4 linked regions of the Sagittula sp. P11 genome follow. The protein of the gene in region 2 interacts with the protein of the main gene of each other region in a pairwise test. Links are inferred from orthologs where the notes say so. Each region holds a gene or a part of one and is shown on either strand. Other genes may lie near its edges. The genes, in order: CDO87_RS00850, groL, aceE and CDO87_RS10190.

Evidence for each region.
Region 1: the proteins of groL (region 2) and CDO87_RS00850 interact in binary tests that used the Escherichia coli proteins (3 or more experiments, as listed by UniProt). The link is inferred for Sagittula sp. P11 from one-to-one orthologs.
Region 3: the proteins of groL (region 2) and aceE interact in binary tests that used the Escherichia coli proteins (3 or more experiments, as listed by UniProt). The link is inferred for Sagittula sp. P11 from one-to-one orthologs.
Region 4: the proteins of groL (region 2) and CDO87_RS10190 interact in binary tests that used the Escherichia coli proteins (3 or more experiments, as listed by UniProt). The link is inferred for Sagittula sp. P11 from one-to-one orthologs.

Annotation. Positions count from the first base shown.
Region 1 is NZ_CP021913.1:173,279-177,789, forward strand. The notes cover bases 885-3,809. They hold CDO87_RS00850 (ABC transporter ATP-binding protein), read left to right. Parts: upstream 885-1,936; coding sequence 1,937-2,683; downstream 2,684-3,809. Other genes in these bases: alr (alanine racemase), read left to right, coding at 885-1,036; CDO87_RS00845 (ABC transporter permease), read left to right, coding at 1,033-1,815; CDO87_RS00855 (hypothetical protein), read left to right, coding at 2,781-3,167; CDO87_RS00860 (paraquat-inducible protein A), read left to right, coding at 3,215-3,649. Also shown: more of alr, read left to right, coding at 1-884; DNA repair protein RadA, read left to right, coding at 3,857-4,511. UniProt on the Escherichia coli protein: Part of the ABC transporter complex MlaFEDB, which is involved in a phospholipid transport pathway that maintains lipid asymmetry in the outer membrane by retrograde trafficking of phospholipids from the outer membrane to the inner membrane.
Region 2 is NZ_CP021913.1:2,462,888-2,467,331, forward strand. The notes cover bases 1,002-3,859. They hold groL (chaperonin GroEL), read left to right. Parts: upstream 1,002-1,537; coding sequence 1,538-3,181; downstream 3,182-3,859. Other genes in these bases: CDO87_RS11865 (co-chaperone GroES), read left to right, coding at 1,177-1,488; CDO87_RS11875 (hypothetical protein), read left to right, coding at 3,449-3,715; CDO87_RS11880 (gamma-glutamylcyclotransferase), read right to left, coding at 3,719-3,859. Outside these bases: CDO87_RS11855 (transglutaminase family protein), read left to right, coding at 1-423; CDO87_RS11860 (PACE efflux transporter), read left to right, coding at 510-938; more of CDO87_RS11880, read right to left, coding at 3,860-4,150; CDO87_RS11885 (ribonuclease HII), read left to right, coding at 4,311-4,444.
Region 3 is NZ_CP021913.1:1,887,219-1,892,009, reverse strand. Bases 576-3,780 are described here. They hold aceE (pyruvate dehydrogenase (acetyl-transferring), homodimeric type), read left to right. Parts: upstream 576-919; coding sequence 920-3,580; downstream 3,581-3,780. Other genes in these bases: aceF (dihydrolipoyllysine-residue acetyltransferase), read left to right, coding at 3,602-3,780; CDO87_RS09250 (DNA recombination protein RmuC), read left to right, coding at 576-685. Outside these bases: more of CDO87_RS09250, read left to right, coding at 1-575; more of aceF, read left to right, coding at 3,781-4,791. UniProt on the Escherichia coli protein: Component of the pyruvate dehydrogenase (PDH) complex, that catalyzes the overall conversion of pyruvate to acetyl-CoA and CO(2).
Region 4 is NZ_CP021913.1:2,085,727-2,090,138, reverse strand. The notes cover bases 1,587-4,412. They hold CDO87_RS10190 (nucleotide exchange factor GrpE), read left to right. Parts: upstream 1,587-2,630; coding sequence 2,631-3,194; downstream 3,195-4,412. Other genes in these bases: mutS (DNA mismatch repair protein MutS), read right to left, coding at 3,233-4,412; hrcA (heat-inducible transcriptional repressor HrcA), read left to right, coding at 1,587-2,627. Also shown: radical SAM family heme chaperone HemW, read right to left, coding at 1-171; rdgB (RdgB/HAM1 family non-canonical purine NTP pyrophosphatase), read right to left, coding at 134-745; rph (ribonuclease PH), read right to left, coding at 742-1,455; more of hrcA, read left to right, coding at 1,563-1,586. UniProt on the Escherichia coli protein: Participates actively in the response to hyperosmotic and heat shock by preventing the aggregation of stress-denatured proteins, in association with DnaK and GrpE. It is the nucleotide exchange factor for DnaK and may function as a thermosensor.

The sequences.
Region 1 (4,511 bases), 2.3 Mb from region 2 along the record:
GGCCATGGCGAAGCTGACAATCGACCTGGGCGCCCTGCGCGCCAACTGGACCGCCCTCGCCGCCCTGTCGGAGGGCGAGACGGGCGCCGTCGTCAAGGCGGACGCCTATGGCCTCGGTGCCGAGAAATGCGTGCCCGTTCTGGCCGCCGCCGGGGCGCGGACCTTCTTCGTGGCCGTCGCCGAGGAAGGCGCACGGCTGCGCCGCATCCTCGGCCCCGGCCCCGAGATCTGCGTGTTCTCCGGCCACATGCCCGGCGACCGCGACATGATCCGCGATGCCGACCTCGTGCCGATGATCAACTCCATCGACCAGATGCTGATGCACGTCGAAGGGCTGCCCGCCCATCCCTTCGGCATCCAGCTCGACAGCGGCATGAACCGCCTCGGGATGGAACCGGCGGAGTGGTCCGCCCTGCGCGATATCGCCCTCGCCCAGCACCCGCGGCTGGTGATGAGCCACCTCGCCTGCGCCGACGAGCCCGATCACCCGATGAATGCCCGCCAGCTGGCAGCCTTCCGCGAAATGACCGACGGCATCGACGCGCCGCGCTCCTTCGCGGCGACGGGCGGCATCCTGCTGGGGCCGGACTACCACTTCGACATGACGCGCCCTGGAGTGGGCCTCTACGGCGGCCTGCCCTTCGTCGACGCGCAGCCGGTCGTCAGCCTCGAGATCCCGGTGATCCAGACGCGCGACGTGTTGCCCGGCGAAACCGTCGGCTACGGCAACTCCTGGACCGCCGCCGCGCCGACCCGCGTCGCGACCATCGCCGGCGGCTATGCCGACGGCATCCACCGCGCCATGGGACCCGCCGCCCACGTCTGGGCCGGCGAGACGCGCTGCAAGATCCTCGGCCGCATCTCCATGGACCTGATCGCCGTCGACGTGACCGGCCTCGGCGAAGTGCCGGACCATGTCGAACTCATCGGCCTGCACCAGGGGATCGACACCCTCGCGGACTGGGCCGGCACCATCGGCTACGAGGTGCTCACCTCCTTCGGCGCGCGCTACGACCGCAGCTATACCGGCGCATGACGCTGCTGGCCCCCCTCGGCTGGCTGGGCCGCGCCCTGCTGCATTGGCTGGCCGCCATCGGCCGGGTCACGCGCTTCGGCCTCACTGCGCTCAGCCACACCGTCCGCCCCCCCTTCTACGCGGGCGAATTCGGCGCCGCGCTGATGAACGTGGGCTGGCTGTCGCTGCCGGTCGTGGGTCTCACCGCCGTCTTCACCGGCGCCGCACTCGCCCTGCAGATCTATTCCGGCGGCGCCCGCTTCAACGCCGAGGCCGTGGTGCCGCAGATCGTCGCCATCGGCATGGTGCGCGAACTGGGGCCGGTGCTGGTAGGCCTGATGATCGCCGCCCGCGTGACCTCCTCCATCGCAGCCGAGATCGCCACCATGAAGGTGACCGAACAGATCGACGCGCTCACGACCCTCTCCACCAACCCGATGAAATACCTCGTGGCGCCGCGCTTGCTCGCCGCACTGCTGGTGGTGCCCGCCCTCGTAGGCATCGGCGACGTGATCGGCATCTTCGGCGGCTACGCGGTGGCCACCGGCAGCCTCGGATTCAACGCCGCCGCCTACCTGAAGAACACCGTGGATTTCCTCGAACCGCTGGACGTGGTCTCGAGCCTCGTCAAGGGCTGCGCCTTCGGCGGCATCGCGGCGCTCATGGGCTGCTACTTCGGCATGATGTCGGGCCGCGGCGCACAGGGCGTGGGCCGCGCCACCAAGGGCAGCGTGGAGGCCGCCGCCGTCCTGATCCTCGCCGCCAACTTCCTGCTGACCGGCGCCTTCTTCTCGCTATGACCCTCGCGCCCGCCTCCACTCCAGAGACCCACCCCGCCATGCCGGGCGCGTCCTGCCGTTTCTCCGCTTTCGAAATACTCACTCCGACGGCTGACGGTCCCGCAACGCACGGGGGCATACGATGATCGCTCTCAACGGCGTCACCAAGTCCTTCGGCCAGAACCATGTCCTGCAGGGCGTCGACCTTGAGATCGCGCAGGGCACCTCCATGGTGATCATCGGCGGCTCCGGCACCGGCAAGTCGGTGTTGCTGAAATGTATCCTGGGCCTCGTCACGCCCGATGCAGGCACGATCACGCTCGACGGGCAGGACGTGACGACGCAGGACCGCGACGCCTTCCTCGCCCGCTTCGGCATGCTGTTCCAGGGCGGCGCGCTCTTCGATTCACTCACCGTCTGGCAGAACGTCGCCTTCCGCCTGCTCCGCGGCAGCCTCGCCCGGCCAAAGGCCGAGGCCCGCGAGATCGCCATCGAGAAACTGCGCCGCGTCGGCCTGACGCCCGATGTGGCCGACCGTTTCCCGGCCGAACTGTCGGGCGGCATGCAGAAACGCGTGGGTCTCGCGCGCGCCATCGCCGCAGAGCCCGAGATCATCTTCTTCGACGAACCGACCACAGGGCTCGACCCGATCATGGCCGGGGTTATCAACGACCTGATCCGCGAGATCGTGACCGAGATGGGCGCAACCGCCATGACGATCACCCACGACATGACCTCCGTCCGGGCGATTGCCGACAATGTCGCCATGCTCCATGGCGGCACCATCCGCTGGACCGGACCGGTGACCGAGCTCGACCGCTCCGGCGACGCCCATGTGGACCAGTTCATCCACGGCCGCGCCACCGGGCCGATCGCGGCGGTGCGCTGACACACGCGGGGACCCGCGTGACACCACGGAACGGATTGATTTTCTTCGGCCCATGGTGTCAATGCAGGCCGACCGCCACCACCGCCCGGGAGACCTCATGAACAGCCTCCTCCAGCCCGACCCGGTGCTGCTCGGGTTCCTGTTCTTCAACAAGTTCATCTATCTCGAGGTCCTCGCCCTCCTGGCGCTGATCCGCGTGATCGCCGGGCGCGGCCTTGCCCGCTGGCCCGCGCTCATGACACTGGTGCTCTGCCTCGGCGGCATCGCCACGGTCTTCGCGCCCGCGCTCGGCCTGAACGAGGGCCCGCTTTACGTCACAGCCGCGCAGATGATGGCGGGCGGCGGCGGAATGGCGCCCCTGCTCGTTCCCTCCGCGATCTTCCTGATCTGCTCCATCACCCCCCGCGCCCGCTGGCGGATCATCGACGTGCTGCACCTGCTGATGCTGGCCGGCCTGCTTGTGGTGTGGTGGTGGGTCTCCTGACCAAACTGACCGAAGGCAGGCGGCGCAGAGCCCCGCCATACACACCCATGCGCTACGTGAACCTCGCCTTCCTCGTTCTCTACCCGCTCTCGTGGTTCGCCCCGCTCCTGCGCGCCGGGCTGCTGCCGCTCTTCGGCATGTCCGAGATCTCGGTGATTTCCGGCCTGAGGTCGCTCTGGCAGACCGACATCTTCCTTGCGCTTGTCGTGACCCTGTTCGCTCTTGTCGCGCCGATGCTGAAGACGCTCGGTCTCGCACTCCTTCAGTTCGACGTACTCGACCGGCGCGCCCTGCCGGCGCTCAACCTGCTCGGCAAGTTCGCCATGGCCGACATCTTCCTGATCGCGCTCTACGTCACCCTCGCCAAGGGCCTGGGCGTCGGGAGGGTGGAAACCGCCTGGGGTCTCTACTTCTTCACCGCACTGATCCTCGGCTCCATCGTGCTGGGCGCGCTCGAGGCTCGTCGCACCCAAGGGGCTTAGGCCCCCTGACGCGGCCCGACCCGCGCAGACCATTGGCCGGCTTCCCCCGGAGGTACTCAGCCAGGGCGAGTACAAGGACCTCCGTCCTTCATCCTGGGCCTACTGTACTCGGGCGGCGCAGGGCGCCCCCCGCCAGCGAGGCGAAACCGTTCCCTTCCGCCGCGATCCCCGTTACATACGCGCTTCCGATCCCAGCGGAGGTTATTCATGGCAAAGGCCGTCAGCCGATTCGTCTGCCAGTCCTGCGGCAACGTCACGACCAAGTGGGCAGGCCGATGCGAGGCCTGCGGCGAGTGGAACTGCATCCAGGAAGAAAAGCCGCTGTCGCAGGGCCCCGCCGGGAAGACCCTTGGCCAGTCGCGCGGGCGTGCCGTCCAGCTCTCCGATCTGTCCAGCAAGGAAGCACCGCCGCCGCGCACCGCCTGCAAGCTCGACGAGCTTGACCGTGTGCTGGGCGGCGGCCTCGTGCCCGCCTCTGCCGTGCTGGTGGGGGGCGATCCGGGGATCGGGAAATCGACCCTCCTGCTGCAGGCCGCCGCGGCCTTTGCCAACGCCGGGCTGAAGGTCATCTACATTTCGGGCGAGGAAGCCTCGGCCCAGGTCAGGCTGCGTGCGCAGCGCCTCAACCTTGCCGAGGCGCCCGTCCGGCTCGCCACGGAGACCAACCTTCGCGACATCCTCACGACGCTGGACAAGGAACGTCCCGACCTCGCCATCGTCGACTCGATCCAGACCATGTGGGCCGACAACGTCGATTCCTCGCCGGGCTCCGTGTCCCAGGTCCGGGCCGCGGCGCACGAACTGACGACATTCGCCAAGCGCACCGGTTCTGCCGTGATGATGGTCGGCCACGTCACCAAGG
Region 2 (4,444 bases):
GGCAAGCGGTTCGGCCATCTGGAAGGCGGTGCAAAGGTCGCGGCGATCCGCGACTGGATCGAGGACGAGCTGGATTACGTGCCCGGCAGTTCCGACGCGGACACCAACGTGCTGGAAACCTTCGCCGGACGGCAGGGGGTGTGCCGCGACTATGCGCACCTGTTCTGCACCATGGTCCGCGCCGCCGAGATCCCGGCGCGCTGCGTGGCCGTCTATGGCCCCGACGTCACCCCGCAGGACTTCCACGCGGTGGGGCAGGTCTGGCTGGACGGGGCGTGGCACCTTGTCGATCCGACGGGCATGTGCACGGCGGATGCCCTGGCCGTAGTGGCCGTGGGTCGGGACGCCTACGACATCGCGTTCCTCGGGTCGCAGGCCCCGGCAGAACTGATCGAGCAGACCGTGAACGTGACGCGCGGCTGACGTTCCGGGGGGCGATCCGGCCTTGCCTCCGCCGCTCGGTCCGGTAGCTCTGCTGCACCCCGAAGCCTCGCCGGAAGCCCAACCCCATGAGGACGACCCGCGACCGCATCCGCCACGCGGTCCTGTTCGAGATCACCGCCCTGATGATCGTCGCCCCGCTGGGCGGCGCGGTGTTCGCCGTGCCGGTCGGGCATTTCGGGGTGGTTGCCGTGATCAGCAGCCTCATCGCGATGGGCTGGACGTATCTATTCAACCTCGGGTTCGACCACATGCTGGTGCGGACAGGGCGCCCGCTGCGCAAGACCGTGCCCATGCGGATCCTTCATGCGGTGGCCTTCGAGGTCGGGCTGACGTGCCTGCTTGTCCCGTTCATGGCGCTCTATCTCGGCGTTTCCCTTGGAGAGGCGCTGCTGATGGACATCGGTCTGACCGCTTTCTACTTCGGCTTCACGGTCGCCTACAACTGGGCCTATGACGCGGTCTTCCCGATCCCGGCGGACATCCGGCGCCCTTGATCTGCGCGGTCTTCCGCCGCACGGGCTTGGTTCGGCGGGCGGTTCTGCATATGTCCCCTGAATGCGATGCCACAGGCCCGCCCGCCCGGAAATCGCACAAAAAATCTCTTCACCTCATGTTGACACGACTCGGCAGGTTCCTTACCTCAGCGCCGTTAGCACTCTCTCCACTTGAGTGCTAACGGCCCGCTCGAAGACGAGGGGCCAAGGTTGTAACTTTGAGCTAGGAGACTCGAAGATGGCATTCAAACCGCTTCATGACCGCGTGCTGGTTCGTCGCGTAGAATCGGACGAAAAGACTGCTGGTGGCCTGATCATCCCCGATAGCGCCAAGGAAAAGCCGGCAGAGGGCGTGGTTGTCGCGTGTGGCGAAGGTGCACGCAAGGACAGCGGCGAGCTGATCGATATGGCCGTCAAAGAGGGTGACAAGGTCCTCTTCGGCAAGTGGTCGGGCACCGAAGTCAACGTCGGCGGCGAAGAGCTGCTGATCATGAAGGAAAGCGACATCCTGGGCATCATCACCGATGACGCGGCTGCCAAGGCAGCCTGAACGCCGGTTCTGATTTCCAACGACAACTTCTGAAACAGGAGACTTTCGAATGTCCGCAAAAGACGTGAAATTCAACACCGACGCCCGCAGCAAGATGCTGAAGGGTGTGAACATCCTCGCCGACGCCGTGAAGGTGACGCTTGGCCCGAAAGGCCGGAACGTGGTTCTGGACAAATCCTTCGGCGCGCCGCGCATCACCAAGGACGGTGTGTCCGTGGCCAAGGAAATCGAACTGGAAGACAAGTTCGAGAACATGGGCGCGCAGATGGTGAAGGAAGTTGCTTCCCGCACCAACGACGAAGCCGGTGACGGCACCACCACCGCGACCGTTCTGGCCCAGGCCATCGTCAAGGAAGGCATGAAGGCCGTTGCAGCCGGCATGAACCCGATGGACCTGAAGCGCGGCATCGACATGGCAACCGCCAAGGTCGTCGAGCACATCAAGAACGCGGCCCGCACCGTCGAGAACTCCGACGAGGTCGCACAGGTCGGCACCATCTCCGCGAACGGCGAGGCCGAGATCGGCCGTCAGATCGCCGACGCGATGCAGAAGGTCGGCAACGAGGGTGTCATCACCGTCGAAGAGAACAAGGGCCTCGAGACCGAGACCGATGTCGTCGAAGGCATGCAGTTCGACCGCGGCTACCTGAGCCCCTACTTCGTGACCAACGCAGACAAGATGATCGCAGAACTCGAAGACTGCATGATCCTGCTGCACGAGAAGAAGCTCTCCTCGCTCCAGCCGATGGTTCCGCTGCTCGAGCAGGTGATCCAGTCGCAGAAGCCGCTGCTGATCATCGCGGAAGACGTGGAAGGCGAAGCGCTGGCGACCCTCGTGGTCAACAAGCTGCGTGGCGGCCTGAAGATCGCAGCCGTGAAGGCACCGGGCTTCGGCGACCGTCGCAAGGCCATGCTGCAGGACATCGCGATCCTGACCGGCGGCCAGGTGATCTCCGAAGACCTCGGCATGAAGCTCGAGTCGGTGACCATGGACATGCTTGGCAACGCCAAGAAGGTCTCCATCACCAAGGACGAGACCACCATCGTCGACGGCGCTGGCCAGAAGTCCGAGATCGAGGCACGCGTTTCCCAGATCCGTACGCAGATCGAAGAGACCACCTCCGACTACGACCGTGAAAAGCTGCAGGAACGCGTTGCCAAGCTGGCAGGCGGTGTGGCTGTCATCCGCGTCGGCGGCATGACCGAAGTCGAAGTGAAAGAGCGCAAGGACCGCGTGGACGACGCTCTGAACGCGACCCGCGCAGCCGTGCAGGAAGGCGTTGTCGTCGGTGGCGGCGTGGCGCTGGTGCAGGGTGCGAAGGCGCTGGACGGTCTGGAAGGTCAGAACGCCGACCAGAACCGCGGCATCTCCATCGTGCGCATCGCACTGGAAGCGCCGCTGCGTCAGATCGCGCAGAACGCGGGTGTCGACGGCTCCGTGGTGGCTGGCAAGGTCCGTGAATCGACCGACCTGAAGTTCGGCTACAACGCGCAGACCGACGAGTACGGCGACATGTTCAAGTTCGGCGTCATCGACCCGGCGAAAGTCGTCCGCACCGCGCTGGAAGACGCATCTTCGATCGCAGGCCTGCTGATCACCACCGAAGCGATGGTGGCCGACAAGCCGCAGAAAGAAGGCGCAGGCGCCGGCGCAGGCATGCCCGACATGGGCGGCATGGGCGGCATGATGTAATCTGCCCGCTGCAGATGAATTCAGGGAAGGGCCGGTGTTTCACCGGCCCTTTTCTTTTTCCCGGGCGCATTAGGGAATGCGCGTGGCCCTTGCTCCAGTGCCCTACCGAAGATGGTTCGGGGCGCTCCCCTGCGTTGCCCGGCATTTCGGATATGCCTGACGCACAAACCTGAGGGGAATTCCCCTCGCGAAACCGGCGCCCTCTGGCTATCCTGCTGCAGCACGGAATGGGACGCGTTCATGAGTCGTCGGGATAGCAGGAAAGCGATGGAGCTGCGTCTTCCGGACGAACTCCGAAAGCGTCTGGTGTCCACCTCCGCGCAGTTCCTCCCCCTCGCTTATCTCGCGCGACAGGCCTTGCGCCGCGCGCTGGACGGAGAGGCGGGCTGGGAGGTCGATGTCACCCCCGGCAACAGCCGTCCCATCCTCCTGCAGCTGTCCACGGAGGAGCAGGCCCGGCTGGACATCTGGATGACGGCGCGCGGCGTGAACGCAGAGGTTGCCGTGCTCTCGCTGATCTCAGCCGTGGTCTGAGGGTCAGCGCACGTCCGGCGCCACGTCCGAAAAGCGGCCTTCGGGGATAGGGCGGGCCGTGCTGACGTCCCAGGTGTAGAGGTAGCACTCGGCGTCGTGGCGCGTGCCATCGTGCAGGATGACCTCGATGGTTCGGCGTACGTATTCATGCGGCTCGGGCCAGTCGGGAGAGCAGCCCTCGAAATCGTCCAGCGGGCCGAAGACCGCCTCCGGGTTGTGGATGTGGTGCAATTCGCCATGCACCCGGTCGTCCGGATCCGGAGAGGGCAGGGCGCCGGGATAGGCGTTCTGGCCGGGATCGTCCGGGTCGTCGATCAGGTAGAGCCGCGCGCGGATCGTGCCCTCGCCGACAGAGGACGCGTGCCGCCGCAAGAGCGCGCCCATCGGATGGTCCGCGGTCGTGGTCAAGGTGCCGTATACAAAGAGTAGGGTCATCGTCTGGGTTCCGTCCGCCTGGGTCCCGCTTGATAGGAAATCGGGGGCCATGGGTGAAGCCCCGTTTGCCTTTCCTTACGCGACGGTGCGCCTTTTTCGTACCGGCCGACGCGGATCGAGGCGCTTGCCGCAAGGCTCATCATGCGCTTTGAACCCCAGTATGGAGATGAGATTCGAAGAAGCGCTTTGGGCGCAGGGCATGGACCGGGTGGCAGGCGTCGACGAGGTCGGGCGCGGGCCACTCGCCGGGCCGGTCGTGGCAGCGGCGGTGGTTCTCAACCGGGTGTCGATCCC
Region 3 (4,791 bases), 580 kb from region 2 along the record:
CGATATCGTGTCGAAGGCGCTGCCCTCGGACAGCTACACGCTGCAGGCCACGCTTTCGAACGGGCGGCGGGCGGATTGCCTGATCCACCTGCCGAACCCGCCGGGGCCGATCGTGGTGGACGCGAAGTTCCCGCTGGAGGGCTACGAGGCGATGCGCCGCGCCGAAACGCCCGAGCAGGTGACCCGCGCCGCGCAGGCCTTCCGGATGTCTGTCCGCAAGCACATCCGCGACATTTCCGACCGCTACCTGATCGAGGGCGAGACGGCGGATGGCGCGCTGATGTTCCTGCCGTCCGAGGCGATCTACGCGGAATTGCACGCCAATTTCCCGGAGCTGGTGCGGGAGGGGTTCACCGCCCGCGTCTGGATCGTTTCGCCGACCACCTGCATGGCGACGCTGAACACGATGCGGGCGATTCTCAAGGATGCGCGGATGCGGGCGCAGGCGGGGGCGATCCGGAAGGAATTGCACGCGCTGTCCGGCGATCTGGAGCGTCTGGGCATCCGTGTCGGCAACCTCGACCGGCATTTCGGGATGGCCGCGAAGGACATCGAAGACATTCGCATCAGCGCCGACAAGGCCGGTAAGCGGGCGAGAAGACTGGATAATTTCGATTTCGAGGAACTGTCCGAAGAGCCTTTGGTGCTGACCGACCGGACCGCGCAGCCGGTTCCGCAGAAGTAGTTTAACACTGAACTATTAGCTATGCGCTCCGCGTCCCAAGTTATGCGCCCCGCGCATGGACGTTATGCGGCGGGTAATCTGCCGCTCCGTCACGCCCCCTGATAGACCCCACTTTAACCATGGGAGGATTGTGCTAGGCTTCTCCCCAATGGGCAGTTTGCTTCGGCAAGGCTGTGGAATTGTTTAGAGCTAAACCAATGCCGCACTGCGGCATCGGTGGCAGGAGGAGAATACATGAAAGACGCTCCCCAGGATCTTGATCCGGTCGAATCCCAGGAATGGCAGGAAGCCATCGAGGATGTGATCGAGCGCGACGGTGCGGACCGTGCGCATTTCCTGTTGGACAAGGCGGTTCAGCGCGCAAGGGCAGCCGGGGCAAGGCTGCCCTTTTCTGCGACGACCCCTTACCAGAACACCATTTCGCCGGACGACGAGGTCGACATGCCCGGCGATGCGGAGATGGAATGGCGCATCCGCACCATCAACCGCTGGAACGCCATGGCGACGGTGGTGAAGCGGAACAAGGAATCCTCCGAATACGGCGGCCACATCGCATCGTTCGCGTCCTCTGCCGCGCTCTATGACGTGGGCCTCAACCACTTCTGGCGCTCCAAGAGCGCGATCCACGGCGGCGATCTGGTGTTCTTCCAGGGCCACGTGATCCCCGGCATCTACGCGCGCTCCTTCATGGAGGGCCGGATCAGCGAGGAGCAGCTGAAGCTGTTCCGTTCCGAAGTCGGCGGCGAGGGTCTTTCCTCCTACCCGCACCCCTGGCTGATGCCCGACTACTGGCAGTTCCCGACGGTCAGCATGGGCCTCGGCCCGCTGATGGCGATCTACCAGGCACGGTTCATGAAATACATGCACAACCGCGGCCACATCGACATGGGCGACCGCAAGGTCTGGGCCTTCCTCGGCGACGGCGAGATGGACGAGCCGGAATCGCTGGGCGCCATCCACCTGGCCGCCCGCGAAGGGCTCGACAACCTGATCTTCGTGGTGAACTGCAACCTGCAGCGCCTCGACGGTCCGGTGCGCGGCAACTCCAAGATCGTGCAGGAGCTCGAGGGCAACTTCCGCGGCTCCGGCTGGGATGTCATCAAGCTGCTCTGGGGCCGGGGCTGGGACGAGCTTCTGGAACAGGACACCTCCGGCAAGCTGCGCCAGCTGATGGACGAGACCATCGACGGCGACTACCAGACCTTCAAGTCGAAGGACGGCGCCTACATCCGCAAGCATTTCTTTGGCAAGTACCCGGAGACCGCCGAACTGGTGAAGGACTGGACCGACGACCAGATCTGGGCGCTGCGCCGCGGCGGCCACGATCCGAAGAAGGTCTACAACGCCTTCCTGCGCGCCACGAAGTCCGAAGGTCAGCCGACCGTCCTGCTGGTGAAGACCGTCAAGGGCTACGGCATGGGCACCGCCGGCGAGGGCCAGAACACCACCCACCAGCAGAAGAAGATGCAGGTGGACCAGCTCAAGGCGATGCGCGACCGCTTCCGCATCCCGGTGACCGACGAGGAACTGGAAAAGGGCGACGCGCCCTTCGTGACGCTGAACAACGCGCAGAAGGCCTACCTTGCCGAGAAGCGCAAGGAACTGGGCGGGGCCTTCCCCAAGCGGTTCACCGACGCGCCGAAGCTGGAGATCCCGCAACTCGACGCTTTCAAGAAGGAGCTGCAGGATTCCGGCGACCGCGAGTTCTCGACCACGATGGCCTTTGTCCGCATCCTGACCACGCTCCTGCGGGACAAGAAGGTGGGCAAGCAGGTCGTGCCGATCGTGCCGGACGAAAGCCGCACCTTCGGGATGGAAGGGCTGTTCCGGTCGGTGGGCATCTACAATCCGAAGGGGCAGCTTTATACCCCCGAAGACCGTGAACAGATGTCCTACTACAAGGAATCGAAGGACGGCCAGGTGCTGCAGGAAGGCATCAACGAGGCCGGTGCCATGGCGGACTGGATCGCGGCGGCAACGTCGTATTCCAACCACGGCGTCCCGATGATCCCGTTCTACATCTACTACTCGATGTTCGGCTTCCAGCGGATCGGCGATCTCGCCTGGGCCGCCGGTGACAGCCGTGCGCGCGGCTTCATGCTGGGTGGCACCGCCGGGCGGACCACGCTGAACGGCGAGGGCCTGCAGCACGAGGACGGCCACAGCCACATCCTTGCCGGGACCATCCCGAACTGCATCAGCTACGACCCGACCTTCTCCTACGAGGTGGCGGTGATCGTGCAGAACGGCCTGCAGCGGATGTTCGTGGACCAGGAGGACGTCTACTTCTACCTGACCCTGATGAACGAGAACTACCATCACCCGGAAATGCCGATGGGCGCCGAAGAGGGCATCATCAAGGGCCTCTACCGGATGAAGAAGGCCGACAAGCCCGCCAAGAAGCACGTCAACCTGATGGGCTCCGGCACGATCCTCGTGCAGGCGATCAAGGCAGCGAAGATGCTGGAGGAGGACTTTGCCGTCACTTCCGACATCTGGTCGGCGACCTCGTTCAACGAACTCGCCCGCGACTACCAGGACTGCGAGCGGCACAACCGTCTCAACCCGTTCGCGGAAGAGCGGGTGCCCTACATCACCCAGACCCTGACCAACGTGCAGGGCCCGATCGTGGTGGCGACCGACTACATGAAGAACTACGCCGAACAGGTGCGCGGTGCGGTCAAGCAGCGCTTCACCGTGCTGGGCACCGACGGCTTCGGCCGCTCGGACAGCCGGGTGAACCTGCGCAAGTTCTTCGAGGTGGACGCCAACCACATCGCCGCCGCGGCGATGGTGGACCTTTGGCGCGAAGGCGTCGTCTCGGACAAGGATCTCGAGGCGGCCATGAAGAAATACGACATCGACGGCGGCAAGCCGAACCCGCGTTTGGTTTGACGGCACGAGGAGGGAATACGAATGGCAACCGAAGTTAAAGTGCCGGACATCGGCGATTTCACCGATGTCCCGGTGGTCAGCATCCTTGTGAGCGTCGGCGACACCGTCGCGGAAGAGGACGCGCTGATCGAACTGGAATCCGACAAGGCGACGATGGAAGTGCCGTCGTCCGCCGCGGGCAAGGTGAAGGAGATCCTGGTCTCCGAAGGCGACAAGGTGTCCGAAGGCACCGTCATCATCCTGCTGGAAGGCGACGACGCGGGCGCCGCCAAGGAAGAGAAGTCCGAGGCGCCCAAGGAAGAGTCGAAGGACACCTCCAAGAGCGAATCCAAGGACGCGCCGAAGGAGTCCTCTGCCGGACAGCAGGCCGCCCCGGCGCCCTCTGCCGTGACCGACAAGGGGTTCAACAAGGTCCACGCCTCGCCGTCCGTCCGGGCATTCGCCCGCCGGGTCGAGGTCGACCTCGCCCATGTGAACGGGTCGGGCCGCAAGGGCCGCATCCTGCGCGAGGACGTGGAAAAGGCGCTGAAGGGCCAGGCTGCTCCGGCTGCGGGTGCACCCGCGGCGTCCGGTGGCATGGGCATTCCGCCGATCCCGAAGGTCGACTTCTCGAAGTTCGGGCCTGTTGAGGACGTGGAAATGCCGCGGATCAAGAAGATCTCCGGCCCCGCGCTGCACCGCTCGTGGCTGAACATCCCGCATGTCACCCACAACGACGAAGCCGACATCACCGAGCTGGACAAGTACCGCAAGGAAATGGACACGATGGCCAAGGAAGACGGCTATCGCGTCACGCTGCTGTCCTTCGTGATCAAGGCCTCGGTCTCGGCGCTGAAGGAGCACTGGGAAGTGAACTCGTCGATCCACCCGGACGGCGACAAGCTGATCAAGAAGGACTTCTACAACATCGGCTTCGCGGCGGACACGCCGAACGGCCTGATGGTGCCGGTCATCAAGGACGCCGACCGCAAGGGCCTGGTGGAGATATCCAAGGACCTGATGGAGCTCAGCTCCAAGGCCCGCAAGGGGGAGCTGAAGTCCGGCGACATGCAGGGCGCGACCTTCACCATCTCGTCGCTCGGCGGGATCGGCGGCACGTCCTTCACCCCCATCGTGAACGCGCCGGAGGTGGCGATCCTCGGCCTCACCCGGTCGAAGATGGCCCCGGTCTGGGACGGCGAACAGTTCGTCCCGCGCCTCATGCAGCCGCT
Region 4 (4,412 bases), 380 kb from region 2 along the record:
CGAGGCCAGCGCCGCGGCCCAGCGGGTCTGGTCGATTTCCCGAACGACATGGCTGTTGAAGTCGCAGTAAGGGCATTTGGCCTCGCAAAACGGCCAATGCACGTAAAGCCCAAAGCCCCCCTGCTGCCAGTTCTCAGGCAAAGCAGCCGTCAACGAACTTGCGGAACGCATCGGCGCGGTGGCTGATCTTGTTCTTTTCCCAGCGATCCATCTCTCCGAAGGTCACGTCGTACCCTTCGGGCTGGAAGATCGGATCGTACCCATGTCCCTGCTCCCCGCGCATCGGCCAGACCACGCGGCCTTCCATCTTGCCGGGGAACACTTCGTCCTGACCGTCCGGCCAGGCCAGCACCAGCGTGCAGCAGAACCGCGCGGTCCAGGGCTCCGGCGCACCGGACTGCACCAGCAGGTCGTGCGATTTCGTCATGGCCATCACGAAGTCACGACCAGACTCTGTTTCTGCCCAATCCGCGGTGTAGACCCCCGGCGCCTTGTCGAGCGCGTCGATCTCGATCCCGGAATCGTCGGACAGTGCGGGCAGGCCGGTGGCCTTGGCCGCGGCATGCGCCTTGATCCGCGCATTCTCGACAAAGGTCGTGCCGTCTTCGACCGGCTCCGGCAGACCCATGCCCGCGGCGCCAACAACCTCGACCCCGAACGGCTTCAGCAGATCGGCGATCTCTTCCAGCTTGCCCTTGTTGTGGGTGGCGACAAGGATCCTGTCGCCCTCGAACTTGCGTGTCATTTCACCGCCGCCCGCTGTGCCGCGACCAGCTCGGCCACGCCCTTTTCGGCCAGGTCCATCAGCTGCGTCATCTGGGTGCGGGAAAAGACGGACCCTTCCGCGCTCATCTGCACTTCGATCAGCGCGTTGTCGCCCCGCAGGATGAAGTTGCCGTCAACGCCGGCCTCGCTGTCCTCAGGGTAATCGAGGTCAAGAACCGCCTGCCCCGCGTAGATCCCGCAACTCACCGCCGCGACCTCCGAGATCAGCGGATCGGTGACGATGTCGCCGGCCTTCATCAGCTTGTTTACCGCCAGCCGCAAAGCCACCCAGCCGCCGGTGATCGCGGCGCAGCGCGTGCCGCCGTCCGCCTGGATCACGTCGCAGTCCACGGTGATCTGACGTTCGCCCAGGGCGTTGCGGTCGACACCCGCGCGCAGGGCGCGGCCGATCAGGCGCTGGATTTCCACCGTACGCCCGCCCTGCTTGCCCATCGCCGCTTCGCGTCGCATCCGGGAAGAGGTCGACCGCGGCAGCATGCCGTATTCCGCCGTCACCCAGCCCTGCCCGCTGCCCTTCACGAAAGGCGGCACCCGCTCTTCCAAAGATGCGGTGCACAGGACATGCGTGTCCCCCATCTTGATGAGGCAAGATCCCTCTGCGTGCTTCGTTACCCCGGTTTCGATTGAAACCGGGCGCATCTCGCTTAAGTCTCGTCCCGACGGTCGCATGATCTGTCCTTTCGTGTTTGTCACGGGATAGACAGGGCGCACCCGTAAGCGCAACCCCGATTGACGCGCGTCCGGCATGCACTTTAATGACGGGCGAAGGGATAAGAATGGCCGAGGCAAACGAAATTCTCTCCGAGCTGAACGACAGATCCCGCGAAGTCTTTCGCCGGGTGGTCGAAGGCTACCTGGAAAGCGGCGAACCGGTGGGCTCCCGCAGCCTGACGCGGATGCTGTCGGAGCGCATCTCGGCGGCGACCATCCGCAACGTGATGCAGGACCTCGAGTTCCTCGGCCTCCTCGACAGCCCGCATGTCTCGGCAGGCCGCGTGCCCACGCAACTCGGTCTGCGGATGTTCGTCGACGGCCTGCTTGAAGTCCGCGACCTCGACAACAGCGACCGCGAAAAGCTCGATGCCACTGTCGGACGCAGCGGCGATGTCGGCGGCCTTCTGGACGAGATCGGTTCCGCCCTCTCCGGCGTGACGCGCGGCGCCTCCCTCGTGCTGACCCCGAAACACGAAGCGCCGCTGAAGCACATCGACTTCGTCTCGCTCGCGCAAGACCGCGCGCTGGTGGTCATCGTCTTCGCCGACGGCCACGTGGAGAACCGCGTCTTCACGCCGCCGCCGGGCCTGACCCCTTCGGCGATGCGCGAGGCGGCGAACTTCATCAACGCCCTGGCAGAGGGACGCACCCTCTCCGATCTCCGCAAGGTCATGCAGGCCGAGGTAAAGGCCCGCCGTCAGGAAATCGACACGCTTGCCGCCGACCTCATAGACGCGGGCATCGCCGTCTGGGATGGCGAGGGCCGCAGCTCCGAACGGCTGATCGTGCGGGGCCGCGCGAATCTTCTCGATGAGTCGGCCGAGGAAGAGCTGGACCGAATCCGCAGCCTGTTCGACGACCTCGAACGCAAAAGAGACATCGCAGAGTTCCTCGAATTGACCGAAGACGGCGAAGGGGTGCGCATTTTTATCGGCTCGGAGAACAAACTTTTCTCACTTTCGGGTTCCTCTCTGGTGGTCTCTCCATATATGAACGCAGACCGAAAGATCATCGGTGCAGTGGGGGTCATCGGACCCACCCGTCTGAACTACGGACGCATCGTCCCGATCGTGGATTATACAGCGCAACTGGTCGGCAAGCTGATCACCGACCGGAGCCAGAGGTGAAGAATGGCAGATCCGAAAGAAGAGCAATTCCTCGACGATGTCGAAAGCGCCGAAGCCGAAACCTATGCCGGTGCCGAGGAAGAGATTGATGACGAGGCCGCGGAAGTGGACGCTCTCCGCGCCGAACGCGACGACTACAAGGACCGCTTCATGCGGGCGTTGGCCGATGCGGAGAACGCGCGCAAGCGTGCCGCCAAGGACCGGCAGGAAGCACAGGCCTACGGCGGTTCCCGCATCGCGCGCGACCTGCTGCCGGTCTACGACAACCTGAACCGCGCCCTTCTTGCGGCGAAGGAAGACGGCTCCAACGCGTCGACGGCACTTGTGGAAGGCGTCGAACTGACGCTGAAAGAGCTGATGAACGTCTTCGACCGCCACGGCATGACCCGCGTGTCGCCGGAAATCGGTGAGCGGTTCGATCCCAAACTGCACGAAGCGATGTTCGAGGCTCCGGTGCCGGGCACCACGTCGGGCGAGATCATCCAGGTCTCTGCCGAAGGCTTCATGCTGCACGACCGTCTGCTGCGCCCCGCGCAGGTCGGCGTCAGCTCCACCCCGGCAAGCTGAACGAGTAACCAAAAGGAAGGTGGATCAGTGACCCACCTTCACCCCTTTACGAGCGCCTTGAGGTCGTAGAGCACTTGCAGGGCTTCTCGCGGCGACATCTCATCCGGGATGATCGCCGCAAGTTGCTCCTCGACCGCCGAGGGTGTTTCCCGTGAAACAGCGGGTGCCGGTGCCTTCGCCGCGGCAGAGAACAGCGGCAGGTCGTCGATCAGCGCCTTGGGCGAGGCGCGTTCCCGCTCCCCCTTCTCCAGCGCTTCCAGCACGTCCCGGGCCCTTGTGATGACCGCCTTGGGCAGTCCGGCCAGTTGCGCCACCTGCACACCGTAGGACCGGTCGGCTGCACCGTCATGCACCTCGTGCAGGAAGATGACATCGCCCTCCCACTCCTTCACCGCCACGGTGGCGTTCTTCACGCCCGGCAGCTTTCCGGCCAGAACGGTCAGTTCGTGGTAGTGCGTGGCAAACAGCCCGCGCACGCGGTTGACCTCATGCAGATGCTCCAGCGTCGCCCAGGCGATGCTCAGCCCGTCATAAGTGGCCGTGCCGCGTCCGATCTCATCGAGGATCACCAGCGCCCGGTCGTCCGCCTGGTTCAGGATCGCGGCGGTTTCCACCATCTCGACCATGAAGGTCGACCGCCCGCGCGCCAGATCGTCAGAGGCTCCGACCCGGCTGAAGATCTGGCTGACCACCCCGATGTGAGCCGAACGCGCCGGAACATAGGACCCGATCTGCGCCAGCAGCGCGATCAGCGCGTTCTGCCTGAGATAGGTCGACTTACCGGCCATGTTCGGACCGGTCAGCAGCCGGACCGAAGCGGCATCCCCCTCGGCGCTCAGCGCGCAGTCGTTGGCGATGAACGGCTCACCGGCCTTCTGCAGCGCCGCCTCCACGACCGGATGCCGTCCCGCTTCGATATCGAAGGCGCGACTGTCGTCGACCTTCGGCAGGCACCAGTCCCGTTGCCGCGCCAGTTCCGCAAGCCCCAGCGCAAGATCGAACTCGGCCAGCGAAAACGCCAGCTCGGACAACACCCCTGCCCGATCCAGAATCTCGCGTCTCAAGGCGTCATAGAGCCGCTTTTCGATCTCCGACGCCTCCGCCCCGGCGTTCAGGATGCGCGTTTCCAGCTCTGACAGTTCAGTGGTGGTAAAGCGCACCTGGTTGGCGGTTGTCTGACGATGGATGAACCGGTCGCTGCGGGCGTGCATCTTGTCG